DNA from 4 places in the Rhizobium sp. B230/85 genome. Region 1 is predicted to be linked to each of the others. Evidence: riboswitches for the same ligand, from Rfam matches in the RefSeq annotation. Region 1 holds a riboswitch; each other region holds the start of a gene.

Region 1 (7,323 bases):
GGCGGGTGTTCCAGTTCCGTCACCATCATCATCGCCTTTGCAGCCCGAACGGGATCGCCCTTCTGCTTGCCGCTGATGGCTGACGTCGAGGCCATCCGTGCGCCGACGGTCTCTTCGTAGTCGGCGATGCCGGAGACCGTCTGCTGCAACGATCTGCCGGCCCAATCGGTGCGGAATGGGCCGGGCTCGATGCAGGTGACCTTGATGCCGAGCGGCCGGCCTTCGACGGCAAGCGCGTCCGACATGCCCTCGACAGCGTGCTTGCTGGCTGCATAGTAGCCGGAGCCGGGAAAGCCGACGAGACCGGCGACCGAGGTGATGTTGATGATGTGGCCCCGGCGGCGCTTGCGCATGCCCGGCAATACGGCCCGGGTCATGGCGAAGAGGCCGAAGACGTTGGCATCGAACTGGGCGCGGATGGCGTCGTCGTCGCCCTCTTCGATCGAGGCCTGGTAGCCGTAGCCGGCATTGTTGACCAGCACGTCGATCTGGCCGAAGCGTTCTTCGGCGGCCTTGACGGCGGCGGTGATCTGGTCCTTGTCGGTGACGTCGAGGTCCAGCGCCAGGGCGCTGTCTTCGTGACCCGTGACGAGATCGGCGACGCGCTCCTTGCCACGGGCGGTGACGACGGCGCGCCAGCCGCGTTCGAGTACCAATGTCGCGAGTTCGCGGCCGAAGCCGGTCGAGCAGCCGGTGATGAACCAGACGGGCGTGGAGGAGTTTGCCATGTTTGCTTTCGGTGCTTGGGCCGGCAGCGCTACTTGGCACGGTACCGGACGTTATGATGCAACTGAGTTAGAGCGTGGTGCGTACGCGTCAATACTGAAATTGATTGCGGGCTCAGAGTTCGCCTGACTCCTCTCGCCGGCGCCGGTCGAGCTCTTCCGAATAGCGCCGCAGGGTATGGCTTTCCGACAGCTGGCCGATGACCTTTCGCTCGATCAGATTGTTGACCACAGCCAGCGCTTCGCTTTCGGTCTTGTCGAAGATCGCGGCCGCCTGCTTTGCATTCATCTGCGGCTGCAGGAAGTCGTTCTTGTAGCGGATGAAATCGCCAAGGCCGCGATCGCCATCGTCCTGGTCGACGGGGCTGGCGTATATTTCCGGCACCAGCACCATGCCGGCATATTTCTCCGCATCGTCCAGCAGCACGACCCGCTGGGTCGAGCCGATCGGGAAATCATGGCGGAAGTCGGCGATGCTGATGTTGACGTTGGCGCTGCGCACGTCGGGGCGCATCATCCGGGCGACGGTCAGGTTGCGGATCCAGCCGACATCGTGGGCGCTGCGGATGCTCTCGCCCCGAAGGTGGAAGCGCCAGGTGGCAAAGGAGTAACCGAAGGTGGTGCGCACCACGAGCGACGAGGTGATGACGGCGGCAAGCACCAGCGCGGTGATCGGAAAGTCGCCCGTTATTTCCAGCGCCAGGAAGGTCATCGTCAGCGGGCCGCCGATGACTGCTACGGCCAGCGAACTCATGCCGACCACGGCATAGATGACCGGCGTCAGCGTCGCGTGATCGAAGTAGGGCGCGGAGTAGGCGAAGATCTTGCCGAGCAGGGCGCCCATGAACAGCGAGGCGAAAAACAGGCCGCCACGGAAGCCGGAGCCGATCGAAACCGCCGAGGCCAGCGACTTCAGCAGCAGGATGCCGATCAAGGCCGGGATGGCGATATCGCGGCCGAGATTGAGATGCAGCGCACCGTGGCCGGCCGACAGCACCTGCGGCGAGATCAGCGCGAGCATGCCGACGACGATGCCACCGAGTGCCGGGCGGACATACTGGGGGATGGCGCTCTTGCGGGCCAGCTCCTCGATGAAGGAGACGCCCTGCATGAGCAGGATGCCGCAACCGGCGCAGACGGCGCCGAGAAGCAGGGCCGGAATGTAGTCGGCCGGCACGACGCTGCCGAAATCTCCGATGTCGATCATCACGTCGCTGCCGGCGAGCAGGCGTGCGACCAGCGTTGCGACGAGGGCGGAAACGACGACCGGGGTCAGGGTGACGATGGTGTAGCTGCCGATGATCAGCTCGAAGGCATAGAAGGCGCCTGTGAGGGGGGCGCTGAAGGCTGCGGCGATGGCTCCGGCCGCACCGCAGCCGACAAGGGTGCGAAGGTCGCCGCGGCGCAGCTGCAGTTTCAGTCCGAGTTTCGAGGCGATCCCGGCGGCGATCTGCGTATAGCCGGCCTCCAGCCCGACGGATGCGCCGAAACCGTTGGATATGAGGTTCTGGATGGAGACTAGAATGCTATCGGTCAGCGACAGCCGGCCGCCGTGAAGCGCGTTGGCCTCGATCGGGTCGATCATCGGCTTTTTGCGGGTCTTGGAGAGAATGAACAGCATCAGCCCCAGCAGCACGCCGCCGGCAATCGGCGCCAGCAGCAACAACAGCTTGTTGTCGATCACCGCGCTGCTCAGCCTGCCGTCATCGCCGATACCGTAGATCAGCATGTGCATCTGGCGAGAGATCAGGCTCATGGCCGTCACCGCCAGCCCGGACGTCACGCCGACCAAGGCGCCGGCTATGACGAGGCCGACTTCGCTCTGTCGCAGGATCGCGCGCATCCGCCCGGCTTCGAAAAGCGACCGGAGGGTGCGAAAGCGGGGCGCATGGAATCGTTGAAGCATGGCGTTACGCATGAAAGAGAGGCGGTTGTTTAAAGCAGGACGTCTTTACACTGGCAATTGCGACAAAAAGACCGCCGCCGGGAATGATTTCAGCGCCGTTTCAACACATATATGGCAGAAACCGAATTCGTCGATCAGTTGACTTGCATAAGGCGAAGGCCTAATCCTGAACGCATAACGGAAGGTTCCCGCGCCGTGAAAACGGTATGGGATCAAAAGGGAATGTGACCGGGCGGACCCATACAGGGCGCTCCTATCGCAGCCGACCCCGCGACTGTAGAACGGTCAGGGTCTTTCGTCCGGTGTTCCGGGACGACGGGTGATGTTCTGCAATGGTGCAGGCGGGCCTGAAGTCGAAGGCATCGGAAAAGCCACTGGCGTGGCATCATGATTTACCGGGGTGGGACGCCTCTTCATCTACGAATCGTCCGCCTTTTCATGATGACCTGCCGGGAAGGCGAGAGAGACCCGTGATCTCCGGCCGGAACGATATCCGTCGTTTCGGCCGGAGATTGCAACCGTGAGCCAGGAGACCTGCCATCCGTGCCGGGCGAAAAGCCCACCCTTTGGGACGTCGTCCCGCTGCCAGCACGGAGGTTGTCATGGCTGAACGTTTGCTTTTGCGCGTCATTGCGGCGCGCTTGCCTGATCCGAACTGTTGCACGCTTGCAGCTTCGCGCAGAACCGCGTGAGGATCGGAACAACCTGATGTCATCCCCAACATTCGGAACGGCCCTCGTGCTCGGCGGCGCGCGCTCCGGCAAGTCGTCTTTTGCCGAGGCGCTCGTTACAGGCTCCGGCCTCGACCGCCATTACGTCGCCACCGGCCGAGCCTGGGATGCCGAGATGGCGGAGCGCATCCGCCAACACCGCGTCGATCGCGGCGAGGGCTGGACGACGCATGAGGAGCCGCTCGATCTTGTCGGCACACTCGGTGCCATCGACGCGCCCGGCCGCGCTGTTCTTGTCGATTGCCTGACGCTGTGGGTCACCAACCTGATGATGGAGGAGCGCGACATGGCTGCCGCCTTCGCCTCACTCTGCAAATTCCTGCCGGGCGCAAGGGCGCGCCTGGTGTTCGTCTCCAACGAGGTCGGCCTCGGCATCGTGCCGGAAAACCGCATGGCGCGGGATTTTCGCGACCATGCCGGACGTCTCCACCAAATGATCGCGGCTGAGGCCACCGACGTCTATTTCGTCGCCGCCGGACTGCCGCTGAAAATGAAAGGCTGATTCATTGCAACAGAAAATTCCCGCCACCGTCATCACCGGCTTCCTCGGGGCCGGCAAGACGACGATGATCCGCAACCTGCTGCAGAATGCCGGCGGCAAGCGCATCGCCCTCATCATCAACGAGTTCGGCGATCTCGGCGTGGACGGCGACGTGTTGAAGGATTGCGGTGCCGAGAACTGCTCTGCCGACGATATCATCGAGCTCACCAACGGCTGTATCTGCTGCACGGTCGCCGATGACTTCATTCCGACGATGACTCAGTTGCTTGCCCGCAACCCGCGGCCCGACCACATCGTTATCGAGACATCCGGCCTGGCGCTGCCTCAGCCGCTGGTGGCGGCCTTCAACTGGCCCGACATCCGCACTCACGTGACGGTCGATGGCGTGATCACCGTTGTCGACAGCGTTGCCGTCGCTGCCGGCCGGTTTGCCGACGACCACGACGCCGTCAATGCGGCGCGGGCGGAAGATGCCTCGCTCGACCATGACAACCCGATCGAGGAACTGTTCGAGGACCAGCTGACCTGCGCCGACCTCATCGTGCTCAACAAGACAGACCTGCTGGACGCCGCCGGCATTGCGGCCGTGCGTGCCGAGGTCCAGTCGCGCACCGAGCGCAAGCCCCCGATGATCGAGGCTCGCAACGGCGAGGTTTCGGCAGCCGTGCTGCTCGGGCTCGGGATCGGCACGGAGGCCGATGTCGGCAACCGCCTGTCCCACCACGAGATCGAGCATGCCGACGGCACGCCGCACGACCATGACGAGTTCGACAGTTTCGTTGTCGACCTCGGGCCTATCGCCGAGCCGGTCACGTTTATCGAGCGGCTGAAGACAGTCATCGGCCATCACGACGTGCTGCGTCTCAAGGGGTTCGTCGATGTGCCGGGCAAGCCTATGCGGCTGCAACTGCAAGCCGTCGGCAGCCGTGTCGACCATTATTTCGACCGAGCCTGGACGCCGGGCGAAGTCCGCGCGACGCGTCTGGTGGTGATCGGGCTGCACGATATGGACCAGGCGGCGGTACGCAGTGCGATCGAGGTGCTTGTTTGATGGTCTTTGCCGTGGCTTACCCCGCTCTGTCACTGCGTGACATCTCCCCCCTCGTGGGGGAGATGTCCGACAGGACAGAGGGGGGCGCCGCCCCGTGCTAGAACCCGCCCATCGGGGAGGTGCTACATGCATCTTCTCCTAGCCCAGAAGGGCTCGATATCCGATGGCGACGAGGCGATCGACCTCGGTCAATCGCCGGGCGATATCCTGTTTCTGTCGGCAGCCGATACCGAGCTTGCCGCTATCGCTGCGGCTTATGCCCACAATGACGGCACCCATTCGCTGCGTCTGGCAAGCCTGCTCAGCATGAAACATCCGATGTCGGTCGATACCTATGTCGAGCGGACGGCGCGGCATGCGAAGATGATCATCGTCCGGGCGCTCGGTGGCGCCAGCTATTTTCAATATGCCCTGGAAGCGCTGCATTCAGTGGCGACACGGCAGGGGGTTAAGATCGCGGTCATACCGGGCGATTCCAAGCCGGATCCGGGCGTCATGCCGTTTTCCAACATCGCGCTCGACGATCTCAATGCGTTGTGGGCCTACCTGATCGAGGGCGGCGACGATAACGCGCGGGCGTTTCTGGCCTATGCGTCGGCGATGCTGTCCGGAGCCGAAAAACCGCAGCCGGCGAGCCCGCTTGCCAAGGCCGGCATCTGGTGGCCGGGGCAGGGTGTTGTCGATGTTGAGGAATGGCTGGCGGCCTCTGAGGTTACGACGTTACCCCCCTCTGTCGGCCGGGCCGACATCTCCCCCACAAGGGGGGAGAATAACCGGGGGCAACGGCCTATTGTCGCAATCAGCTTTTACAGGGCTCTCGTTCAGAGCGGGGAGACCCGGCCTGTCGAGGCGATGATATCGGCACTGGTCGAGGCCGGTGTGCGGCCGCTGCCGGTGTTCGCCTATAGTCTCAAGGACCCGGCATCCAAGTCCATCATCGCGGACATTTTTGGCGCCGCGTTGCCGGATGCGGTCATCAACACCACGGGCTTTGCGATCTCCGCCCCCGGCGCAGACCGGAAGCCGACGGTGCTGGAGGCGAGCGACGCCGTCGTGCTGCAGGCGATCTTCTCCGCGTCTTCCAAGGAGGCCTGGACTGCCTCGGCGCAGGGTCTTTCGGCGCGCGATCTAGGCATGAACGTGGCGCTGCCCGAAGTCGACGGCCGCGTGCTGTCGCGCGCCGTATCGTTCAAGGCCGCAGCCCGCTACGACGAGCGGGTGGAGGCTAATATCGTCGGCAGCGAGCCATCGATCGATCGCATGCGCTATACCGCAGCGCTCGCCGCCAACTGGGCGCGGCTGCGTCGGACGCCGGCGGCCTCTCGGCGTGTGGCGCTGGTCATGGCCAACTATCCGAACCGCGACGGCAGGCTTGGCAACGGCGTCGGGCTGGACACGCCGGCCGGCACGGTGGAAGTCATGCGGGCGATGGCGGCGAACGGTTATCCGGTGGCCGATATCCCGGCAGATGGCGATGCGCTGATCACCCATCTGATGCAGGGGCCGACCAACTCCGGCCGCGACGGGAAGGTCATCCGCGAAACGCTTTCGATGAGTCGTTACAAGACCTTCTTTGCGTCTCTTCCCGTTCAGATTCAGGATGAAGTGTCGGCGCGCTGGGGTGGGCCTGAGGGCGACACCTATGTCGTCGATGGCGCATTCGCCCTGTCTTTTGCCCGCTTCGGCGAAATGCTGGTCGGCATCCAGCCGGCGCGCGGCTACAACATCGATCCGAAGGAGAGCTATCACTCGCCGGATCTCGTACCGCCGCATGGCTATCTCGCCTTCTATGCATTCCTGCGCCTGGAATTCGGTGCCCATGCCGTCATCCACATGGGCAAGCACGGCAACCTCGAATGGCTGCCGGGCAAGGCACTGGCGCTGTCGGAGACCTGCTATCCCGAGGCCATCCTCGGGCCGATGCCGCATCTCTATCCGTTCATCGTCAACGATCCCGGCGAGGGCACGCAGGCCAAGCGCCGCACCAGTGCCGTGATCATCGACCACCTGACGCCGCCGCTGACGCGCGCCGAAAGCTACGGTCCGCTGAAGGACCTCGAAGCGCTTGTAGACGAGTATTACGAAGCCTCCGGCGTCGACCCGCGCCGCATCCTGCTGCTGCGCAAGCAGATCCTCGATCTCGTCACTGATATCGGGCTCGATCAGGATGCGGGCATTGCCAAGGGCGAGAGCGAGGACAGCGCGCTGCAGAAGCTCGATGCCTATCTCTGCGACCTGAAGGAAATGCAGATCCGCGACGGGCTGCACGTCTTCGGCGTGTCGCCGCAGGGGCGGCTGCTGACAGACCTGACGGTGGCGCTGGCCCGCGTGCCGCGCGGTTTGGGCGAGGGCGGCGACCAGAGCCTGCAGCGGGCGATTGCTGCCGATGCTGGGCTTGCGGCGGTTGT
Region 2 (7,323 bases), on a different replicon from region 1:
CCAGCGCGAACACCGCGAGAAAGTCTTTGGCGGCGACACCGATAGCGGCATTCGCGGCGGCCAGGAGATGAAACCGAGATGGTGATCGTTCCTCGTTCCCGCCACCTCGGACTCACCTTTGCCACGATCGGCATCGTGTTGATCGCGACCGCGCCGGCCTTTGCACAACAGGGTCAGGTGCTGAGCACCCTGGAGAATTCCGTCGTCACCGCCGCAAAGGGCTGGGAAACGACTGTGATGAACGCCGCGCGGTCATTGTTCTGGATCCTCGCGGGCATCGAGATCGGCATCGCCGCGGTGTGGCTGGCGATCAATGCCGCCTCGCTCGATAGCTGGTTTGCCGAGCTCGTCAAGCGCATCATGTTCATCGGGCTGTTTGCCTTCATTCTCAATGAGGGGCCGGCCTTTGCCAAAGCTGTTGTCGACAGCCTCTACCAGATCGGAGCTGGCGGTGGCTCGGCCTCTCCCGCCAACATTTTCGACGCCGGCATTCGTGTCGCAACCAAGATGTCCGAACAGGCGAAGTTCGGACTGTGGGAAGACAACGCGCTCGCCATCGCCGCCGTCTTCGCCATGGTGGTGGTGGTTGTGTCCTTCTCACTCGTGGCCGCCATCTTCGTCTCGGTCATGGTTGAGATGTATGTGGGTCTGCTGGCGGGCATGATCATGCTCGGATTGGGCGGAATGTCCTACACCAAGGATTTTGCCATCAAATATCTGGTCTACGCGTTCTCCGTGGGCATGAAGCTGATGGCGCTGGTGATGATTGCCAAGATCGGCTCCGACATCCTGCTGGGATTGGCCGAGGCGCCGACAGCCACATCAGAGCAGTTCATCAATACGCTCGCCATCGCCGGTATCTCGGTTGTGGTCTTTGTCATCGCCATGTATGTGCCGCCGATCCTTCAGGGCGTCGTTCAAGGCGCCTCTGTTTCCGGAGGAATGGAAGCGATCCGCCACGGCGGACAGGCCGCATCGTTTGCAGCAAGCGCTGGGTTTTTGGCAACGGCCGCAGCCAGCCGAGGCTTCCAGGCCGCGAGTGCGGCAAGGGCAGGGGGATCCTCGCTCGGAACTGCCGCCATGCGCGGCATGGAGGCGGGTATCGGTGGGGCCGCCGGTGCGCTCAGTTCGGCGGCAAAGGATAAGGCGATCGGCTCTCCCGGGGCCTACGCCGGTTCTCTACTGGGGCTCGCCAACGCCAAACTAGACCAGCAGTCAGGCCGACCCGGATCACCGCCTCCACCCCCGCCGATCAACGACACCAAATGACTGGAGGCAGAGCGTTCATGGCCGGACAACACATGCCCGACAATCCCTATCTCGCTGCGCGCAACGAATGGAATGAGCGCTATGGATCCTACGTAAAGGCAGCGACCGCCTGGCGGATCGTCGGCATCACTGGCATGACCATGGCCGTGATCGGTTTTGGCTACGCGCTCTACCAGAGCACCCAGGTCAAGCTCGTTCCATATATCGTTGAGGTCGACAAGCTCGGCGCGGCGGTCAATGCTGGATTTCCGCAGCAAATTGAATATGCCGATCCGCGTGTCGTGCGGGCCACCCTCGGTAGCTTCGTCTCGAATTTTCGCAGTGTGACGCCCGACGCGGTCGTGCAGAAGCAATATATCGACCGGACCTACGGCCTACTTCGGACATCCGATCCGGCAACCGAGAAGGTCAATACCTGGTTCCGCACGAACTCACCGTTTGAGAAAGCAAAGATCGCGACGGTGGCGGTCGAGGTCGACAATATCGTCGCGTTGTCGAACCAGAGCTACCAGATGGACTGGACCGAGTTCGAGCGCGATCGGCGCGGCAAGGAAACGGCCGTCCGCCGCTTCCGCGGCATTGCAACGGTGACACTGACCCCTCCTCAGGACGAGGGCGTCATCCGTATAAACCCCATCGGTCTCTATCTCCGCGACTTTGACTGGACAGCACAGCTTTGAAAGGCATCGCCCCGAACATGATCATCCCACGTACAAGAACACGGGCCATGCTGACGAGTGCTCTCGTCTCGGTGATGTTGGCGTCTTCAATAGTCGTTCCCTTCCATGCTTCTGCTGCCGATGGCGTAACCGCCAACGAGGCAAAGGGCATGGGCATCTCCACCCAATGGCGTGGATCGCGGGGTCTCGTCACCAAGGGCGCCGACGGCAAGGTGATCTTCCTATACGGCGAGGTGCAGCCCTCGGTCGTCTGCTCGCCGCTACAGGTTTGCGATATTGAACTGCAAGGTGGCGAGGTCGTCCGAGACGTGCTGGTCGGCGACACGGTGCGCTGGAAGGTCGAGCCGGCGACCTCGGGGGCTGCCGGCGGTCAGGCGATCCACCTGATTGTCAAACCGGCAGAACCTAGTCTCGTGACCTCAATGGTCGTCACGACATCCAGACGCACCTATCACATCCAGCTCAAGTCCCATCCGACCCAGTATATGGCGCGCGTTGGCTTTGAATATCCAGAGGATGTGTCGACCAAGCTTGCCGACGTGAATGCGCGGTTGGAGGCAAGCACCATCCCGGGCGCAGGCGTCCCCGCCGAACAATTGAACTTTTCATATTCGGTCTCGGGCAGCGCCGGTTGGCGGCCCACGCGGGTCTATTCCGACCGGCTCAAAACTTACATCCAGTTCCCGCGTTCTATCTCCGGCCAGGACGCGCCGGTTCTTTTCGTCACGTCAGGCGGGCAGAATCGCATCGTCAACTACCGCATGAAGAACGACATGATGGTCGTCGACTATCTGATCGACCGCGCAGTGCTCGTTTCCGGCGTCGGGTGGAAGCAAGAGAAGGTAACGATCAAAAGGGGAGGCCAATGATGCATGCTTTCGCCCATGCGCCAATGTTCCTGATTCCAGTTCGCAGTTTTGCCGCAGCCACCGCTCTGACCATTCTCCTCTCCGGATGCCAGTCCACCGGAGCCGACGACCTCGTCGCTAGCAACGCGCCACCGGAAATTTCCGGCCTGGCGGCGAGTGCTATTGCCGGAGACATGGTCAGCCGTCTTGCCGAACAGATCGGGCCCGGGAAGGCAACCGTCGCACTTAAGGTGGATGCTTCGCCCTTCGGCCAGGCGTTGGAAGCCACGTTGAAGGGATGGGGCTACGCCGTGGTCACCAATCAGAAGACCGATCGTGACACGGCGATGATCCCGCTCGCCTACGTCATTGTCCCGTTTGATGGTCAGGTGCTGGCACGTCTTTCGACCAACAGCGTTGAACTCGGCCGAGCCTATTCTGTGACGGCGAACGGCGCGACGCCAGCGAGCGCACTGTCGCTCGTGCGGCGCAGTTGAGGAGACCAACCATGGCGCAATCCCTCAAGCTCGGCAATGCACAGAGCAGCCAGCCCCAGCCCGGTATACGGCGGATCAACCGCGTGCCGATCATGGCCGTTATCGTCCTCACGATCGCGTTCCTTGGTGTCATTTTCTTTGGGCTTGCTTCGCGCGGGTTCTACTTCGCCAAGGACAGTGGTCCGGAGATAAGTTCGGGCAACCCTGCCTCCACCTACGCCGACCAGATCAAACGCGGTGTGACCGATGGCATTATCGGTGACCAGCGGCAACAGACCACCTTCCAGCCGAAGCCGGTCGAAGCAAAGCCGGCCGATGAGAAGACCAACAATCCTTTCCCAGAGCAGCCGGGGCACCGCGATGTGCAGCAGCGCGGCCAGGAGCTCGAAGCGGAAGGGGTTTGGCGGGCTCGTCTCGCAAGAGAACAACAAGAACAATATCTGCGCGAGCAGCAGCGCCAGAGATTGGCTAGGCTGCAGGCGAACAACGCTGCCTATGATGCGCCGCTCGCCATTGATCGCAGTAAGCTGGAAGCCCGTGCTGAAACGAATGGAGCGACCGCGGACACGTCGGCAAGACCCGCAACAACCCCGACAAACACCGGCAGCACCCCCGATCTCTATGCGGCCGCCCTGCGTGCGGGGCTTGGTGGTCAAAACGTCGATCCCAATGCGCAAAGCGCCAAGGAAGAGTTCTTCAACGCCGACCTGAAAGACCTTGGCTATCTGCCGAACCGTGTCGTGCCTCAACAATCGCCCTTCGAGCTGAAGCGAGGCTCGGTCATTCCGGCAACGCTGATCACCGGCATTAATTCCGATCTTCCCGGCCGGATCACCGGCCAGGTGAGCCAGAATGTCTATGACAGCGCCACCGGTCATCGCCTGCTGATACCGCAGGGAACGAAACTGTTCGGCCGTTACGACAGCAAGGTGTCATTCGGACAGAAGCGTGTGCTTGTTGTTTGGACAGACATCATTTTCCCCAATGGTTCGACTTTGCAGATCGGCGGGATGTCGGGGACCGATGCTGAAGGCTATGGCGGTTTTAACGACAAGGTAAACAGCCATTATTTGAAAACCTTCGGCTCGGCCGTGCTGATCGCGCTGATCGGGACGGGTATAGACATGGCCGTTCCAGAAAGCTCAACACTCGCGACCCAGGACACTGCCTCGGATGCCACGCGGCGCAATTTCGCCGAAACATTCGGGCGTGTGGCGGACCGGACAATCCAGCGGAACATGGATGTTCAGTCGACCCTAGAAATTCGCCCTGGCTACAAATTCGATGTCCTCGTGGATCAGGACATTGTGTTTCCCGGCGCATACAAGGCCTGACCGTTGGTAACGACCAAAATAATTCTTTGCCGGTGATGCAGGTTCGAGTTGGTTCAAGGCGTTCACATTTGCCTCAAGCGACTTGCGGCGGTCTCTATTTCGGAGCGCATCCTGGCGCTGGCAGCCACCAGTTTGGTTTTCGCTTTTACCGGCGGTCATCTAATCAGGCACCGCGGTCACCTATGGTCGGTTAATGCCCCAGCCCAGATCAAGGCCACAAAAATCATAATGGTGATGCTGCGGATGGGCTTCATCTGGCAACCTTGTCGGTGGAGCAATATTCCAGCACGAACGCTTTGTACGCGATAGCGCACGCTCTGAATTGGTGAAGCCGCCTTTACTGGATGGCAGCAGAAATGCCAAGTCATGATGCTCGACCAAATTTCGGCCGGCAGCACGCTGCACTGATTGACGTGGCCACCTCGCATTCGTAATAGTCTCCGCGATGGTTCCCGTATGGGATCAAAAGGGAACACGGTGCGGATTACCCATCAGGAGCCAAAACCGGGACTGTCCCCGCAACTGTGAGCGACGAGCTTCATTCAAGATGCCACTGGTCCGCATGGGGACTGGGAAGGCGGATGCGGCAACGACCCGCAAGTCAGGAGACCTGCCATCATTGGACGTCATTGGCATAAGCGTGGGGCGGGGTGTCTCGACGCGGCGGATTTCCGTCACCTTTGCCATGACAGCAGACGTCACACAAAGGACTTCCCATGTTTACCAATATCACCAGACCTTTCGACGAGAGCACGCCTGATTTCAAGGCACGCCTCGTGACGATCTATACGGTTCTTGCCGTTCTTAATTTTGGAGCCTGGCTATGGGCGCTTGTCGCTTTCTGGGACGAGCCTGCGCTACTCGGCGTGGCACTCGTAATCTACGGGCTCGGCCTTCGCCATGCCATTGATGCCGACCATATAGCTGCCATTGACAATGTCACCCGAAAGCTCATGCAAATGAAACAGCGGCCGGTTTCCGTCGGCTTCTTTTTCGCAATCGGACATTCGACGGTGGTCGTGCTGGTTGCTGGAGCTGTGGTGGCGGCATCCTCGCTGCTGGGTGGGTTCCAGAGCCTCGAGGGTGTTGGCGGCACGATCAGCACGAGCATTTCGGCATTGTTTTTGCTGATTATTGCCACGATGAACATCGTGATCTTCGTGTCGATCTATCAGAGCTACCGCCGCGTGAGGGCAGGGGGCACCTATGTCGAGGAGGATCTTGACCTTCTCCTCAACAATCGAGGCTTTCTCGCGCGCGTATTGCGCCCGATGTTCAAGCTGGTCACCAAGAGTTGGCATATGTTTCCCCTTGGTTTTCTATTCGGCCTTGGCTTCGATACTGCGACCGAGGTCGCTATGTTTGGCGTGTCAGCGACACAAGTGGCCAAAGGCGTTCCGGTCGAGGCGATCATGGTCTTCCCGGTACTGTTTGCTGCCGGCATGTCCTTGATCGACACAACTGACGGCGTGATGATGCTCGGCGCCTATGATTGGGCCTTCGTCAAGCCGATGCGGAAACTTTACTACAACATGACTATCACACTGGTTTCGATCATCGTAGCCGTGCTCATCGGCGGTATCGAAGCCCTTGGATTGATCAGTGACAAGTTGGGGTTGGAAGGTGGCCTCTGGGACATCGTCGGCGGATTGAACGAAAACTTCAACAATCTCGGGTTCGTGATCATCGGCGTCTTCCTTCTCGCATGGATCCTCTCCTTCGTGATCTACAAAGCCAAAGGCTTGGACGACGTCGAAATCAAAAGTCCGGTCTGACGCTGTCGCAAAGGTTTCAAGGGGCCATCGCGACGTCCCCTTGTCTCTCAGCAAACCCGCACCCTCAGGTCACATTGCTCGACTTCACGCCGCCTGGCGGTTCCAGCTGGCAAATGGGTTGGGAAGATTACGCCAACGGCCTGGGTATCATTGAGTAAGGTCATCCCGCCGGCGCCGAGAAATCCGAGGAGGACTGTGGCGGAGGTTGCACTCAGACTTTCGGAAGCGAGTAGCGCGTAAGCACCGCGTTGTCTTCGCCCTCAATAGTCACTTCGATCACTTCGGCGACGAAGTCCTGCCGGACTACGAATTCTTCCACGATGAGCGCGAACAATTCCCGTTGTAGGGCCGATAAGGCTCGCTCAGCGGCATCGATCCCGTCATAAACCGTAGCAACCTCTCTCGGCACATTCCAAAGATGCAGGCGGCCGTCTGATATGCAGTCGAGGCGGAATTCTGATCGTTTTACGTGGTGATGATGCCTTGCCCGAAGCCAACTATCCATTTCCGCTGCACAATAAAGATCTCATGTCTCATCAGAATCTTCCGGTTGCCGCCAAATTTGCATTGATAGGACGACGTCCGGCGACCAAATGGTGAACCGACGGGAGATGCTCGAAACTGACTTCATTTGGGAAGGGGTATGACGCCGTGCGTGTAATACCGAATGAGGGCCCAACCGCTGGTCAGAATGATAGTCAATATGACCACGACCACCACTCTCTTGGTTTGCCTGACCCGTAGATCACCAGACATTTGAAGCCTGTCACAATAGGGACAGACCGAAAGGTGATCGGAGATTTCTCGTTCGCAGTTATCGCAACTCTTCATCGAAAGAGCCATCCTCTTACTGAAGGATGGGTGTGCGAGCCGCCAGCGGGACATTCTTTAACCTGGGAGTTAGCTTTCGTGTGAGTTTG
Region 3 (7,323 bases), 150 kb from region 1:
TATTGATCGAATAGTTGGTGTTGGCGAGCAGGGACGAGATCGCGGAGGTCAGTGTGTCCGTGGTGGAGGCAGTCTTTGTCACCCCGGCAGCTATGTCGGCTGGCGTGAAGGTGAGCGTCGTCTTTGTCATATTTGTAATGGCGACGTGGGCGCTGGCCGTGGCGGTGATCAGGCCCAGCACGTTGACCAAGGTTGCAGCTGTCACGTCCGGGCCGGTCGCGAAATTGGAAAACTGCGTGGTGTCGACGTTGCCGATGTAGAGATCGGCGACGCCAGGTATGGTACTGACGGAGACATTGGCGTTCTGCGCGCCGTTGCCGAGGCAGGTGATGGCCGAAAGCTTTCCCGTCGCATTGGCCAGATGCACGTAAAGCGGCAGCTGCACTTTGGTGCCAGCCAGCGCCGCCAGTGCGTCGATCGCTATGGATAGCTTGATACGGGTCTGGGAGGTGCGCACCACCGTGCCGACGGCGCCAACGGCCAGGGATGGTGTGCTTTGCGGCGGTTCGCCGATGGCCATCGTCATCTGCACCGTGGTGAGGCCTGGTATGGTGCCGCCGAGATTGACGGAAACCTGCTTGCTGCCATTGGCGGCGAGGGCGGCGGCCGTGACCAGATCCCTGACGTTGGCAGCGAGGCTGATTTGCGAGCCGCTGCCGGTGGGTCTTTGGGCGACAGGCCCGAGCGACAATATATCGGCGAGCTTGAGCCGGAGCTGGGCACTGTTTGCCGCCGTCTGTACGGATTGAATGGCTTTCCGGGTGGCCGAGTTGAGACCGGCCTGACCACCGATTGCATTGAGCACGTCGCCGAACTTGACGTCCGCCGCCAGTGTGTCGGCATAGCTGCCGGCGGTGAGGTTGAGATTGGTCGCCAGCTTGTCGGCGACCGAGAGGGCGTTCACCTTGGTGGACAGCAGCGCGTTGTAATCCATGGCGCTGAGGGAAAGACTGGTTCCGAGCAAGCCACCCAGGACGGCATTCAGAAGTCCGTTGTTGACGCTTGCCAGCCCCGAGCCGATCGAAAACGCCGCAATCTTCTCCGTCGATGCAGTGCCGACGGCCTAAAGGGTCGGCGGGGTTGCGAAACTCGCGGCAAAAATCAGTCCACCGGTCTGCTCGATTTTCACCTTGACGGCGTCGTATGGCGTGGCGCCCGGCACGAAGCGGCTGCCGAGGGCAATCGTCGGATCAGCGACGTAGGTGCCGAGCGTTATCGTTGCGATACCGTCGAACTTTGCCGCACTCACGGCGTCTCCAAGAGGTGACGTTCCGGTGTTCGAGACATAGCCGCTTGCCGTCTGGACAGCCATGTTCAGGTTGTTGGTGCTGAAGTAGTTGAGAATATTGGCCTGGGCATTGTTGACGTCGGATGCCGCGACAATTGCGGACAGGTCGGCCGTCTGCTGCAGGCGGCGCTGCTGCAGCCTCAGCATGCCATAATCGAGACCCAGGCTCATGCAGTACAGAATGAGAGGTGCGGTGATGGCAGCCAGGATTGCGACGTTGCCTTGCTCGCTCAGGGTCCAGCGCCGCAGGATGGTTCCGATCGGCATCAGATGCCTCCCATGCGGATCGTTGCGGTGCGTACAATCGTCTTGCTTGGCATGGCGAAGCTGTAGAGGTTCCAGATCGGCAGGTCCTGAGCGTCGTAGGACAACTTGACCGTGAACTGGTTGGCGTTGGCCGGATCCGGCTGCACCGTGACTGTGAATTTAGCCGGGTTCAGAATGGCATCGTTAAGGGTGGAGGTGGTTATGTAGGTGTTGACCAGTTGCTCCCGCTCTGCCGCGGTGACGCCGGCGATGGCTGTCCGGGCTGCATTGGCCGCGATCTGCTGAACGGAATGGGCGGCGCTGAGATAGATGCCGTAGGCGATCAGCGTCATCAGCACGAGAATGAACACAGGAAAGATGATCGCAAATTCGAGGGCTGCGGTACCACGTTCGCAATGGCGAAATTTGGTCTTGATCATCGTCTCCGTCTCCCCTTCGGTCGCCGCAACCTTCCCATTCCTGCTGGTTTAATTTGAATTGCGATATCCTAATATTAGGTTACCTATACAATTTTTGGGCGGGTTTATTTTTGAACCACACGCACGCATGAATGGCGCGTTTCAGAATAGGTTGTCCCAAAATCGCACCTTGGCCGACGGACCCGGCTGTTTGGTGCGGCCATGGCAACGACGGGGGGAAAAGGTGGCTTAATGCCCTGTTAACCGTCTTTCGACGAGGGCATGCCGGGAGCATTCAGCAAAGGGTCTGCTATCAGCGTGGCTGATGCTGCAGTCATGAAATCTGAAGTTGACAGCTGCATGCCGCACCATCAGGATGATACCTAACGACAAGGATCGAGAAGGCGCTATGAAGGACGACCATACCGGATCTTGCCTTTGCGGCGCGGTGAAAATACGGACGACAGGTCCGCTCAGGGATGTGGTCGGGTGTCACTGCTCGCAATGCCGCAAGCAGACCGGCCTCTACTTCGCCGCCACCAACGCGGCGACCGACCACCTTACGGTCGAGGGCGGTGAGAATGTCAGCTGGTATCGCTCCAGTCCCGCTGCCAGCCGCGGGTTCTGCAAGACCTGCGGTTCCGCGCTGTTCTGGGTCGCCGACGATGCCGACCAGATCTCGATCATGGCCGGCCTGTTCGATGATCCGAATGACCTGAAGATGGGTCATCACATCTACTGCGCCGACAAGGCAGGCTTCTACGGCCTCCACGACGGTCTGCCCCAGTTCCCGAAATCCGACTAGCCATCGTCCGCAAGGGGCAGTCCCGCCGACGCTAGGCCTTTGCCTCCAGCAGCCTCGTAATGCGGCCCACTTCCTCCCTGAGGGCCGACAGTTCGGTCAACACCTGCAGGTCGATCTTCTCGTGCAGCGACAGGACTTCCAGTTCGGCCTTGAGGTTGACTTCGTAGTCCTTGGCAGCCTCGAAGCGGTCGCGTTCGGTCTGGCGGTTCTGCGACATCATGATGATCGGCGCCTGGATGGCTGCGATCATCGAGAGGATCAGGTTGAGGAAGATGAACGGGTAGGGATCGAAGGCGCGTGACGAGAGCAGGATGGTGTTGAGCACCGTCCAGGCGACCAGGAACAACAGGAAGGAGACGATGAACGCCCATGATCCGCCGACGCGGGCAATCCCGTCTGCGAGCCGCTCTCCGACGGAGGCATTTGCGGAAAAGGCGGCGTTGACATCCGTCGAGATGATCTTGCGTTCGCGGGCTCGCTTCAGCACCCGCTTCTCGATGACGCCGAGATCGTCCGACGATTTATCGAAGTGGGTGTGAAAGAAGTTCGGGAGATTGGGCATGCGTGGCTCCGATGCTGGTTAGCGGCAGTATTCGGTTGCCACGATGAATTGCAACGGCAAAACATGGGAATGGCGATGCCTCACGCAATCGCGTCCGGTCGAGCCAGTTGATGTCCGTTGGGCGAGCCGTTAAAACCTCCGCGGTCGCTGTTTGGTTCGGGCGCCGGCTTCGAGGATGGGTGAGACATGCGCAGTTCGGTCGAGATCTTCAACATTGCAACAGGTCAGAGGCGGGTCGTCTGGCAGACCGATCGTCTCGTAGAGGCGCCGAACTTCGCGCCGGACGGACGCTACCTGCTCGTCAACGATGACGGGCTTCTCTACCGCCTGTCGCTCGACGGGCTCGCCACTGTCGAGCGCGTCGATACAGGCTTTGCCAACCGTTGCAACAACGACCATGGCATCTCGCCCGACGGTACGCTGATCGCGCTCTGCGACAAGGTCCAGTACGGCAAGTCCTGCATCTATCTCGTACCGGCGGAAGGCGGCGTTCCCAGGCAGGTGACGGCAAACCTGCCGTCCTACTGGCACGGCTGGTCGCCCGACGGAAAGCATGTCAGCTACTGCGGCATTCGCGGCGATCTCTTCGACATCTACACGATCTCGGTCGAGGGCGGTGCGGAGACGCGGCTGACCCATGGCGAGGGCCGCAACGACGGGCCGGACTGGTCGGCCGATGGCGCGTGGATCTATTTCAACTCCAGCCGGACGGGCCGTATGCAGATCTGGCGGATCCGGCCTGACGGTCGCGACCTGCAGCAGGTGACCGACGACGAGTTCGGCAACTGGTTTCCCCATCCATCGCCGAAGGGCGACAAGGTCGTGCTGCTCTCCTACGACGGCGACGTCTTCGATCATCCGCGCGATCTCGACGTCCGCCTGCGCCTGATGGACATGGATGGCGGCAACATCACGACGTTGTTCGAGCTGTTCGGGGGCCAGGGGACAATCAACGTACCGAGTTGGTCACCCGATGGCGAGGAGTTCGCCTTTGTCCGGTACGAACCGGAGCGCTGAGCAGGCCTGCGATCCGCTTGCCATCGCTAGCCGGATCGCGCATATCTCCTTCATCAGGTGCCCGCCCAGGCGGGAGAATCGGGAAGCCGGTGTAAATCCGGCGCGTGCCCAACGCTGTAAGGCGGATGGCGATGCAGGGGGAACGGTCAGTTCTCCGATATGCCACTGGTTTCGACCGGGAAGGCAGCATCGCCAGATGAAGCCGAGCCAGAAGACCGGCCTGATAAGATAGACTGATCCCGCGAGGACGGCGGGCGGTTGGCATTGTTGGGGATATAAACGATGCGACCTGACTGCAGGGACGATCTCGTCCGCGCACAAGCCTTTTCCGTCGCCGAGCGCGACGCCATCTACCATGCGATCGAAACGCGCAGGGACGTGCGGGACCAGTTCCTTCCGCAGCCGCTGCCGGACGACCTGATCGCAAGGCTGCTGGGCGCTGCCCATCACGCGCCTTCGGTTGGCTTCATGCAGCCCTGGAATTTCATTCTCGTGCGCGACGCCGGTATCCGCGAGAAGGCTTTCGAAGCCTTCGAGCGCGCCAATGGTGAGGCAGCGCTGCAGTTCGAGGGTGCCCGCCGCGAGAGTTACCGGTCGCTGAAGCTCGAGGGGATCCGCAAGGCGCCGCTCAGCATCTGCATCACCTGCGATCCGGATCGTGCCGGGCCCGTCGTGCTCGGCCGCACCCACAATCCGCGCATGGATGCCTATTCGACAGTCTGCGCCGTGCAGAATCTCTGGCTTGCGGCGCGCGCCGAGGGTGTGGGCGTCGGCTGGGTCAGCATTTTTCACGACGCCGATATCCGGGCGCTGCTCGGCATACCGGAGCGGATCGAGATGATCGCCTGGCTCTGCCTGGGGTTCGTAGACGAGCTCTATGGCGAACCGGAACTCGCCGTCAAAGGCTGGCGGCAGCGATTGCCGCTGGAGGATCTGGTGTTCGAGAATGGCTGGGGCCGGCCGCAGGGCTGAGGCCTATTGCTGGGGCTGCTCGCCGGGTACGGCCGGACGGGTGAGGTCTAGTTTGCGCTGGTCGGGCTGCAGGAATGCCGGGCCGACCTGGCGGACATTGCCGGCTGACGGATCGTACGGCCGTTCCACCGGCGGCGCATCGCCCTTTGCGGGTGCGGTCGGCACGGCCGGCGGCGACTCTTTTGGAATGATCGTCGTGATCGAGCCTTGCTGCGTGCCTGCGGCTGGCGGCTTTGTCAGTGCGTTCTGCCTTCGCATTTCCTCGTAATAGGCCGGCAGATTGCAGGTGCAGCTGGTCTTTTCGTTCGGCGGCCGTTTGCGGAAGGCGAAGGCGTAGGGCATGGCGCTGTAGGGGGTGCCCGACGAGGCGGAGACCATCGCCGATGTTTCCTGATCGGGCAGGCGGTGGAAGAACAACTCGGTCTTTACGCCCGGGCACATCCTCGCGCAGGTTTCGCCATCCCGCTGGAAATCGCCGGGCGATGCATTCTGGGTCATCGGAAAGAAACCGCCATCGCAAGTGCGCACACAGACCGTGCGGACATTGCCGCCGCCATAGGATTGACCGAAGGCGTAGCTCTGGATCGGCGATTGCGGTGCCGGTTCGTTGCCGGATGGACCGCCGCTGCTGTCCAGCGTCGTTGCCCCTGGGGTTGCGGGGTAGCTGGGCTCGATGCCTGCCTGCGGGGCCGGGCGGTTGGTGATGATGGTATCGCCGCTATCCTGATCTTCGCAGCCGTTGGCGCGCAGCGCTGCGGAAAGCTGGTTGCGCGTGGGTCCTTCCGAAACGTCTCCGCGCTGGATCTGGTCGCGCTTGGCAACGAGATCCTGCAGGTTCTCCTGCATGCGCTGCAGGGTATCCTCGATCCGCGCGCAGGTGCCGTCGTCGTCACCGTTTATGATCACCATGCTGCCGGACGAGCACTCGTTGTCCTCAAGGTCGTTCTCGACTTGGCGCAACTCGGATATCTGCTGGGCGATGGCGGTGCGGTATTGCCGGAGCTGGCGGTTGGTGCCGACGGTTTCGCTGAGATTGGCCATCTGGCCGCGCAGGTCGTCGCAGATTGCGTTCGTCTGGGCAGCCAGTGGCGCTGCCATCGCCAAGGATGCGGCAAGCGCCCAAAATGAATGTTTCCAGCCCACTGTCACGCCTTTGGCCTGCTCCGTTCGGATGGTGTCCGCCTCAGCCGGGGCGAAGTTGCAGTTCATCCATTATCACGCGCAAGATATATGGCGCCCACAGACTTGCGCCAGCCCTGCGCTCGGCAGCAGGTGGTCGACCGCCGGGATGATGCCCGGCGGTCCCGTCAGTATCAGCCGGGCTGCGATGCCTCGACCACGGCCACGGCTGCCATGTTGACGACGCCACGGGAGGTGACCGAGGGCGACAGGATATGGGCCGGCAGGGCCGTTCCGAGCAGGATTGGGCCGACATGCAGCCCGTCGATCATCTCCTTGACAACGCCAAGCGTGATGTTGGCCGCATCGAGGTTCGGGAACACCAGCAGGTTGGCCTCGTCGGTCAGCGTGCTATCCGGCATGACGCGGCGGCGCAGATGCTCGGAAATCGCGCTGTCGCCGTGCATTTCGCCATCGACCTCTAGATCGGGGGCTGCAAGCCGGATGAGCCTGAGGGCATTGCGCATCTTCGTGGCGCTCTCCGATTCGCGCGAGCCGAAGTTCGAATGCGAGACAAGGGCGGCGCGTGGCGTGATCCCGAAGCGGCGGATTTCCTCCGCTGCCAGCACTGTCGATTCGGCAATCTCTTCGGCCGTCGGATTAAAGTTGACGTAGGTGTCCGTGTAGAACGTGTTGCCGCGTTGCGAGATCAGCAGGCTCATGGCCGAGAAGTCGCGGACATTGGCGCGCTTGCCGATAATCTGGCGGACAACGCGCAGGTGCCGCTCGTAGCGGCCTTCGAGGCCGCAGATCAGTGCATCGGCGTCGCCACGCTTCAGCGCCAGTGCGCCGATGACGGTGGTGTTGGTGCGGACGATTGTGCGGGCTGCCTCCG
Region 4 (7,323 bases), on a different replicon from region 1:
GCTTTGTGTCCGGCGGTGATCCGTCCGTCATCGAATGCAAACATATCAAGCCAGTCCTGGGCCCGACCTTCGTCGCAAAGGGTTGCAGGCGACAGGTACTGCAACGCCATGACGGCGGCACGATAGTCGGCGGGTGGCGGAAAGCCGCTTTCGGCGAGTGCGATCTCGCCGCGCGTCATAGCCTGCTGCACGGGATCCAGACGGGCATGCGCGGCAAGCGCAACGACGCTGGACAGAAGATCGGGTCTGGCGAGCGCCGTCTCGACTACGATCCTGGCGCCGAGCGAAGTGCCGATCAGCGATACCCTGGTGCCGCCCAGGTGCTCGATCAACCCGACGACATCCTGGACCATGTCCGCCATCGTGAATCCGTCGGGGCATTCGTCCGTTGGCGGAATTCCCCGGTTGTTCATGGACACGACTCTGAAGCCGGCAGCCGTGAGCGCCGGCGTCTGGTGCACGTGCCAGACGCCGGCAGGGCTTCCCGTTCCCATCACCAGCAGCACCGTGTGGCCGGAGCCGCCGGTATCCTCGTAGGCGATGCGAATGCCGTTGATTTGAGCTGTGATCACGCGACGCTCCCGGCTCGTGCGACGAGGAAGCGGCTGACGCTGCGCATCTTCTCGCGCGTCTCCTCGAGCTCGCGTTCAGGATCGGACTGCGAGACGAGGCCGGCGCCGGCGCGAAGCCAGGTGGTTCCCCCGGCCTGGTAGACCGATCGCAGAACGAGGGCCGCATCCAGTCCGCCCTGGCTGTCTATGGACAGTACGGCGCCGCTGTAGAGCCCTCGGGGCGTATCCTCGCGGAGGCCTATCTCCCTGCACGCGTCGCGCTTGGGAATTCCCGATGCGGTCACTGCCGGAAAGACGCTGCCGAAGGCATCCCAGCAACTGGCGTCCTTCCGCAGCTGGCCGCGGACATGCGAGGCCAGATGCTGAACGCTGCCCCTGGCAACGACATCCATGAAATCCTCGACGAACACCGTTCCCGGCTCGCTGACCTCGGCAATTTCATCCTGCGCCAGCTTGACCGACAGGGCGTGTTCATAGATCTCCTTGGGATCACAGAGGAGTTCCTCCCGCAGCGCGGCATCGCGTTCAGGCTGACCCGTCCAGGCCCGCGTGCCGGCAAGCGGCTGCGCGACGATGGCGCCGGTCGCCGAGACCTCGATGATTGCTCCCGGGCTGACGCCCGCCGCCGCAATGCCGCCAAGCCGCAGCAGGAAGGACCGCGCTGGCGTATTATGGCGACGAAGCATCTGGTAGCTGGCGACCAGATCGATATCCTGAGACACAGACACCCGACGCGAGAGGATGACCTTGCGAAGCCTGATGCCGTCGATCGACCTGATAGCACCGCGGGCCGCATCGACATAACCGCTAGTGTCGCTGATCTCGTCCACCTGCACGATTTTGGCCGGTTCCTCCGGCCTTGCCTCGCGCAGCGCCGCCTCCCAAAGATCGGCGATGTCAGGATCGGAGACAACGAGCTTTGCCTCGCCGGCGCGGATCCGAGCCTCATGTTGCGGCAGAACGAGATAGAGCAGCGTTCCGGCATGATCGCCGATAGGCAGGCCTTGCAACAGGTAGGAGAGTTCGAACGCCGCCCAGCCGAAGATGCGCAGCTGTTCGCCCTTGTCATGGGAAAGAACGCTCGCCACCATCGCCCGAACCTGATGCAGCGGTCGGTCGGTGAGAGGCTCGGTTCGAGAGCCAGCAGGCGTCGTCAAATGAAGGCCCGCCCGATCCAGCCGGATCTCCGTCGCGCAACCCGCCGCAAATACGATTTCCCCGGCCTTTTCGTAGAGGATGTAAGGCTGCGGCTCCGCGCCGGTACCATCTTGCCGTCTTTCCGGCACGTGCGAAACGCTGCCGTCCACGGCCCGGGCAAGGGCGCCTGCAGCGGTGAAGATATCCACGGTCAGAGGCACCATGCGCGTCGTTCCCGGTTGCGCTATGCCTGATGTGATAAGGGTCATGGCGAAGCTTCCTTCTATAGGCTGCCCGGACCCGATGCCGAGGCGGCCAGCTGGTCGCGCAGGGATTTCGGCCGCATGTCCGTCCATGTCCTGTCGATCCAATCGAGCACCTGCTGGCGCGGTGCGCCGTCGGGCCCGCCATGAACGATGCTCCAGCCATTGGGAACGGCCTTGAAGGTCGGCCAGAGCGAATACTGCTCCTCGTCATTGACTAGGGCATAGAAAACGCCGTTCGGGTCATCGAATGGATTTACGGACATCATAGGGCTCCCAAGGTCTTGCGTTCGACTGTTTGTTCGCAGGGCTCGTACCTCGCGTCGGCCGCGATGGCGTCTAGGATGTCGGCGGATCGCATCGCGACATTGGACAGCAGCGACGACGTCAATCCGTGGCTGTGCTGAACGCCGCCATTCAGATAGATGCGCCCGGGTATGGTCGGAAGTTCAAGGGAATAATCCCGGTTCACGAGGGGAATGGGACCATCGAAGGCATTGCCCGCGTCGATACCCGATCCAAGCATGTCCCGCAGGTCGAACGGCTGAAAGCCGGTTGCGAAGACGATGGCGTCGAATTTCAACTGCGAGCGATGTCTGCCGCCGATATCGCGGATGACGGCAGAGACGCCGTCCTCGTTTTCGACGACCTGTTCGACATCGGTCGTCCTGTGTATGTTCAGACGCCTGAATCCGGCGACCCTCTCCTCATATTCCCGCCGATACAGATCATTGATCAGGTTCGCATCGACGGCCGAGTAGTTCGTCGGCAAATGATAGGCAAGCAGCCTCTTCTTGAGTTCAGGCGGCGCCGTATAGAACTCGTCTACCGATGATGGATCGAAGATGCGGTTGACATAGGGCGTATCGTCGGAAGGCGAGTAGCCGAAGCGCCTGAGAGATGCATGGACCTCGGCATCGCCGCAGGTTTCATGGAGATATGCCACGACTTCGGCAGCACTCTGTCCGGCTCCCACCACGAGAAACCGCATGTTCGGCCTCGACGGCAGTTTCTCGAGGCTCGGAAGAAGGTTGCAATTGTGGAATATCCGCAGACTGGGAACGATGCCCTCCGGCAGAACCGGCCGATAGCCCATCCCGACGACGATATTGCGGGCGTGGATCGTCTCGAGAGGCACATTGATGTCGCCGCTCCGCGCGACCCTCACCGCGAAACGATCGCCGCGCCATTCAATACCCCGCGCTACGGCGCCGTAGGAAACCGGGACGGATATCCGGTCGGCGGCCCAACGAAGGTAGTCGTGGAATTCCCTGCGGGATGGGAAAAACGTCTTGAGATTGATGAAGTCGGACAGCCTTTGCCTTTCATGAAGATAATTCACGAAGGTGTAAGGACTTGTGGGGGTTCGCAGGGAAACGAGGTCCTTGAGAAAGCTGATCTGCATGGTGACGTTCGGCAGGAGCATCCCGTCATGCCAGCCGAACTCCGGCTTCGCCTCAACGAAGCGCGACGTCAGCGCCTTCTCCCCGTCCGTGTCCCGGCTACGTTCCTCTATGGCGATCGCAAGGCCCAGATTGGTGGGGCCGAACCCAATTCCGAGGATATCTACGTCGTCAGAAACGGGTTCGCTCGATGCTCGACCTCTCGAGTGATCGGATTCGATGCGCTGATTTATCCTCGGCATATAAAGCCTCTCTAATGCCTCTGAACTGACTTCCAAACTGTGCGGCGATGGTGCAAAGCCCGGGAAAACTCCCAGCAAGGAATGGGCCTTGGCGATTGTCCAATCTGTGGGGCAGGGGGCACGTCCGCGTCTTGTCGGCCGCGTGTACCAACCTCTCGGCCGCCTTATAATCAAACGGGACGGTCCCGTCTAGTCATTGTTGAGTAAAATTGTCATATTTTGTGTCGCGATCAGTTTTCGCTTTGCGCCGGAGCCGTGATGTATGCCGTCAGGGTCAGCACAAGAGTAGTTCAAAATCCTGCGCCGCCTATCAACAACAGACAACATTCTGACAGGAGAAGACTGTTTCCATCTCAAGGTGATCGTGCCTGCGCCAGCCGACCTGGAGCGCATCGTCGATGCCGTTGCCCATTACGGTTCGGCCACAACGTCGATTGTCCTGCGAAGCGAGCGCCACAACGGATCGGTCAAGAGCCTGTGATGAAGGGATAGCTTCGGAAATGCCTGATTTTAGTAGGCTCTGCGGGAAAAAGTAGACCGCCATGACATCTATTGGCTTTCGCGAACGCATTACCCCCTATGGGACGGAACACGATCAGTTTAAATTCCCGCGCTGCGGTCGAACATACGATGAACGTCATGCGGCCCGGATCATCCTTGCGGAAGCCGCAACGGCTTGAATCCTTCGCCCAACCGCTGCTCGATGTCCCAGGAATTGACGCCGAACAAGTTTATATGCTCCTAACTCCGCGGCGAGACCTGCTTGAGCAACTCATTGTCAATATTTCGGCCAAGCTGGCGCAGATGGGCGCTGGCACGGCCGAGATAGGCGGCGTTCCAGTGAAGACCCGCCCAATGAATTAGGCACATGCGTAATGTCCATGCGGGCGACCTGCGGCAAATCTGAATCCGCTTGCTGGGACCGTCCGTCCGATTAGCCACTCCCTGCCACGGCACCCATGGTTCGGATTGTCCAGCGCTGCCCGTCCGAGCTCATCTCTGTAGTACTCAGCGGTGCTACTTCAAGACGCCAAAATGATTGCGCGGGGGCCTCGATGATCCCGAGGATCAGGGCGCGCACCATGGACTGGTTCGCGATGACCACATGCCGTCCTCCGCGCTCCATCCGGCCGCGGAGCCAGATGCGTGCCCTCTCAAGCAGAGCAACGATTGTTTCGCCGCCATGTGGCGCAATGCTGGGGTCCGTAAGCCAGGCTTGCAAGTTCTCTGGCTCTGCTGCTGCGATCGCCTGGAGCGTCGCACCTTTCCAGCGGCCGTGGTCAAGCTCCGCCAAAGCTTCTTCGACCTCAAAGGTCTCCGTGATCATGGATGCCGTCTGGAGCGCATTCTCCTCCGGGGCTGATAGAATAGGTGTCGTGATTTTGCAGATAGAGGCGAACACTTGTTGGATTCGGACCTCCTCTCCCGGGAGCAGACCCAGATTGCCAAATGTCGATGTGTGAACCCCCGCACTCCTGCCAGCGCATATCAGCGAAATTCGAGTGGCTCTTGATGTCTTCATCCTATCCCCCTGCATGAGCACCAAGTTGCTCGACATACTTCACATTGCCGCGTCACCTGACGCCTGTTATAGAAAAGTGAATAGTATTCGGGAAGCCAGTGAAACTCTGGAGCGGTCGCGCCACTGTAATCGACAAACCATGGTCGAAAGCCAGACCCCGACAACCGACAGTCCATATCAGAACGCGCCATTCAGGAGGACCGAATGACCACTGCCACTTACACTACAGGCACCATTGTTGAACCGATCCCGGTCGGGCAAATTGTTCCTTGGGCGATTTTCGCGGGCCTTTTGGCTATGATCGCTCTGTATTTCATCAGCACGGAAGAGGGTGCAATGCAAATCGTCCCCGGCATGGAGGTACATGAATTCGTTCATGACGCTCGTCACCTGCTCGGATTTCCCTGCCACTGAAGGAACACGTCTATGATGGGAAGACTTTTGGCAAGAGGCCTGATCGCAGGTCTCCTAGCGGGTTTGCTCGCCTTTGGCTTTGCCCGCGTTTTTGGGGAGCCCCCGGTCGCCAGGGCGATCGCTTTCGAAGAGCAAATGGCAGCGGCGACAAACGCACCTGCCGAACCGGAACTGGTCAGCCGTCAAACACAGGCGGGAATTGGCTTGTTTACCGGCGTTATGACCTACAGTGTCGCCATCGGAGGAATTTTCTCGCTGGTTTTCGCTTTCATATATGGGCGTGGAAGCAAGCTCAGTCCCCGCGCCCTTTCTGCGGTAATCGGTCTTGCCGCGTTCGTGGCCATAGTGGTCGTTCCTGACCTTAAGTACGCGCCAAATCCCCCAGCCGTGGGAAGTCCAGACACAATTGGGATCCGCACCGGGCTATTTTTCGTGATGCTCGTCATTTCTCTCTGCAGCATGGCGGCCGCGTTCGCGTTGGCGAGAAACCTGCGCGTTCGCTTCGGTACATGGAACGGCGCGATTCTTGCGGGCTTGTGTTACGTCGCATTCCTCGCGATCGCGCAGGCGCTGATGCCATCGATCAACGAAATTCCCGAAAACTTCTCAGCGATGACGCTTTACAATTTCCGGATCGCAACGATCGGCCTTCAGGCGATCATCTGGACAGTGCTATCTCTTGCTTTCGGCTTTCTTGCTGAAAAGCTGTTGGCCGAAAGCGGTAATTACCGTCCGGCCGCGCTAGCGTTGCGCTAAGGTGAAGTGGGGCCGGCTTATTGCCGACCTCATGACCGTTCAAATGAAGCGCATTATTTTATTGCTGATCGCATGCTTGCTGACCTCCGGCACGGCTGCAGCGCATTCGAAGCGGCCCATCTCCACCGCTCTCCTTCGAGCCCTCTAGCGGGAAGCGGCGGAAAAATCGGCGATATTTCCGTGACCTGCTAGAGTCGACAGGATTTCGTTGAGACGAGGACCATGGCCTACGTATCAAACCAGCGCGCAAGGTTCGTTCGCGCTGCAGTGCAAATTCGCTAAAACCGGGGCGGCGCTCTGATATTTTCCCGCGGTCAACTTGACGTACCGATCGCAAGAGTTCCTTTTTCGAACCCGAGCTGTTGAAAACAACGAAGTTGTTCCCAGTTGAATCAACGGCTAAGTTGAGGGGGCCGCTGTGGCGAACACTTTTTTTGACAAACCTCTATTTGTGAAAAAAGCGCTCCATATTCAGGAGCTTGCCAGTCTTGAGAGCGTCGTCGATTTTCTCAACGAATGGCCCGAAGAACAGCAGGGTGACACCTATCAGGTCCTCATGAAAGCATGCCGGATGGCCGAGAAAGGTGTGTTTCCTGTCCAAGCAATCCGTGAGAATGTCAGACGATTTCTGATGAAAGCGGGCATCCTCGCAAACTTCGAAGAGGTCCCTTTGATGCCTGACAGCGACAGACCTCAAAATATCGGATCCTGACTGAACGCTGCCGGCAACCAGTTGTTTGCTGCCGACATCAGAGGTAGGAGACCCAAGAGCTTTTTCGCGTTTGATGGTCGGTAAAATTTCGAAATCGGCGTTTCAACACCATATTTCCGCGATTTGTGATGACATATCCCGACCTCGGCTGTGATCTCGTGGACAGTTTCGGTCGATCAGCGCAGAATTGCGCGGATCGACCGAAAAATTCCTGCATCGTGGAAATTGTCCGATATCGTGATCTCTGCCGGATACAAGGGAATTCTCTTTCCATCACTTCGGCACGCTGGCGGGACGAATCT

The links. Region 1 has a riboswitch for cobalamin ahead of cobU (bifunctional adenosylcobinamide kinase/adenosylcobinamide-phosphate guanylyltransferase). Riboswitches for the same ligand answer to the same signal wherever they lie in the genome.
Region 2: another riboswitch for cobalamin. It lies ahead of J5289_RS27140 (HoxN/HupN/NixA family nickel/cobalt transporter); the one in region 1 lies ahead of cobU (bifunctional adenosylcobinamide kinase/adenosylcobinamide-phosphate guanylyltransferase).
Region 3: another riboswitch for cobalamin. It lies ahead of bluB (5,6-dimethylbenzimidazole synthase); the one in region 1 lies ahead of cobU (bifunctional adenosylcobinamide kinase/adenosylcobinamide-phosphate guanylyltransferase).
Region 4: another riboswitch for cobalamin. It lies ahead of J5289_RS28760 (CbtB-domain containing protein); the one in region 1 lies ahead of cobU (bifunctional adenosylcobinamide kinase/adenosylcobinamide-phosphate guanylyltransferase).

Annotation. Positions count from the first base shown of each region.
Region 1 is NZ_CP072156.1:2,588,060-2,595,382, reverse strand. Features, by position in the region: gene J5289_RS12610 (oxidoreductase) at 1-728, opposite strand, end outside; gene J5289_RS12605 (chloride channel protein) at 841-2,631, opposite strand; cobalamin riboswitch at 2,797-3,188, shown strand; gene cobU (bifunctional adenosylcobinamide kinase/adenosylcobinamide-phosphate guanylyltransferase) at 3,340-3,864, shown strand; gene cobW (cobalamin biosynthesis protein CobW) at 3,929-4,915, shown strand; gene cobN (cobaltochelatase subunit CobN) at 5,042-7,323, shown strand, end outside.
Region 2 is NZ_CP072159.1:90,992-98,314, forward strand. Features, by position in the region: gene trbK (entry exclusion protein TrbK) at 1-85, shown strand, start outside; gene trbL (P-type conjugative transfer protein TrbL) at 79-1,269, shown strand; gene J5289_RS27120 (conjugal transfer protein TrbF) at 1,287-1,949, shown strand; gene trbG (P-type conjugative transfer protein TrbG) at 2,024-2,818, shown strand; gene trbH (conjugal transfer protein TrbH) at 2,818-3,294, shown strand; gene trbI (IncP-type conjugal transfer protein TrbI) at 3,306-4,628, shown strand; cobalamin riboswitch at 5,058-5,261, shown strand; gene J5289_RS27140 (HoxN/HupN/NixA family nickel/cobalt transporter) at 5,345-6,403, shown strand; gene J5289_RS27145 (hypothetical protein) at 6,615-6,908, opposite strand.
Region 3 is NZ_CP072156.1:2,436,164-2,443,486, reverse strand. Features, by position in the region: gene J5289_RS11870 (hypothetical protein) at 1-964, opposite strand, end outside; gene J5289_RS29205 (pilus assembly protein TadG-related protein) at 1,064-1,555, opposite strand; gene J5289_RS11865 (TadE/TadG family type IV pilus assembly protein) at 1,555-1,974, opposite strand; gene J5289_RS11860 (GFA family protein) at 2,363-2,758, shown strand; gene J5289_RS11855 (DUF1003 domain-containing protein) at 2,790-3,320, opposite strand; gene J5289_RS11850 (PD40 domain-containing protein) at 3,507-4,337, shown strand; cobalamin riboswitch at 4,376-4,576, shown strand; gene bluB (5,6-dimethylbenzimidazole synthase) at 4,620-5,309, shown strand; gene J5289_RS11840 (DUF2865 domain-containing protein) at 5,313-6,407, opposite strand; gene J5289_RS11835 (NADP-dependent malic enzyme) at 6,623-7,323, opposite strand, start outside.
Region 4 is NZ_CP072161.1:4,077-11,399, reverse strand. Features, by position in the region: gene J5289_RS28795 (alpha/beta fold hydrolase) at 1-572, opposite strand, end outside; gene J5289_RS28790 (salicylate synthase) at 569-1,978, opposite strand; gene J5289_RS28785 (MbtH family NRPS accessory protein) at 1,993-2,238, opposite strand; gene J5289_RS28780 (lysine N(6)-hydroxylase/L-ornithine N(5)-oxygenase family protein) at 2,238-3,617, opposite strand; gene J5289_RS28775 (hypothetical protein) at 3,982-4,098, shown strand; partial or broken gene J5289_RS29990 (Tn3 family transposase) at 4,255-4,469, opposite strand; gene J5289_RS28765 (histidine phosphatase family protein) at 4,552-4,944, opposite strand; cobalamin riboswitch at 5,186-5,320, shown strand; gene J5289_RS28760 (CbtB-domain containing protein) at 5,344-5,553, shown strand; gene J5289_RS28755 (CbtA family protein) at 5,566-6,309, shown strand; gene J5289_RS28750 (DUF982 domain-containing protein) at 6,728-7,021, shown strand; gene J5289_RS29790 (RES family NAD+ phosphorylase) at 7,172-7,323, shown strand, end outside.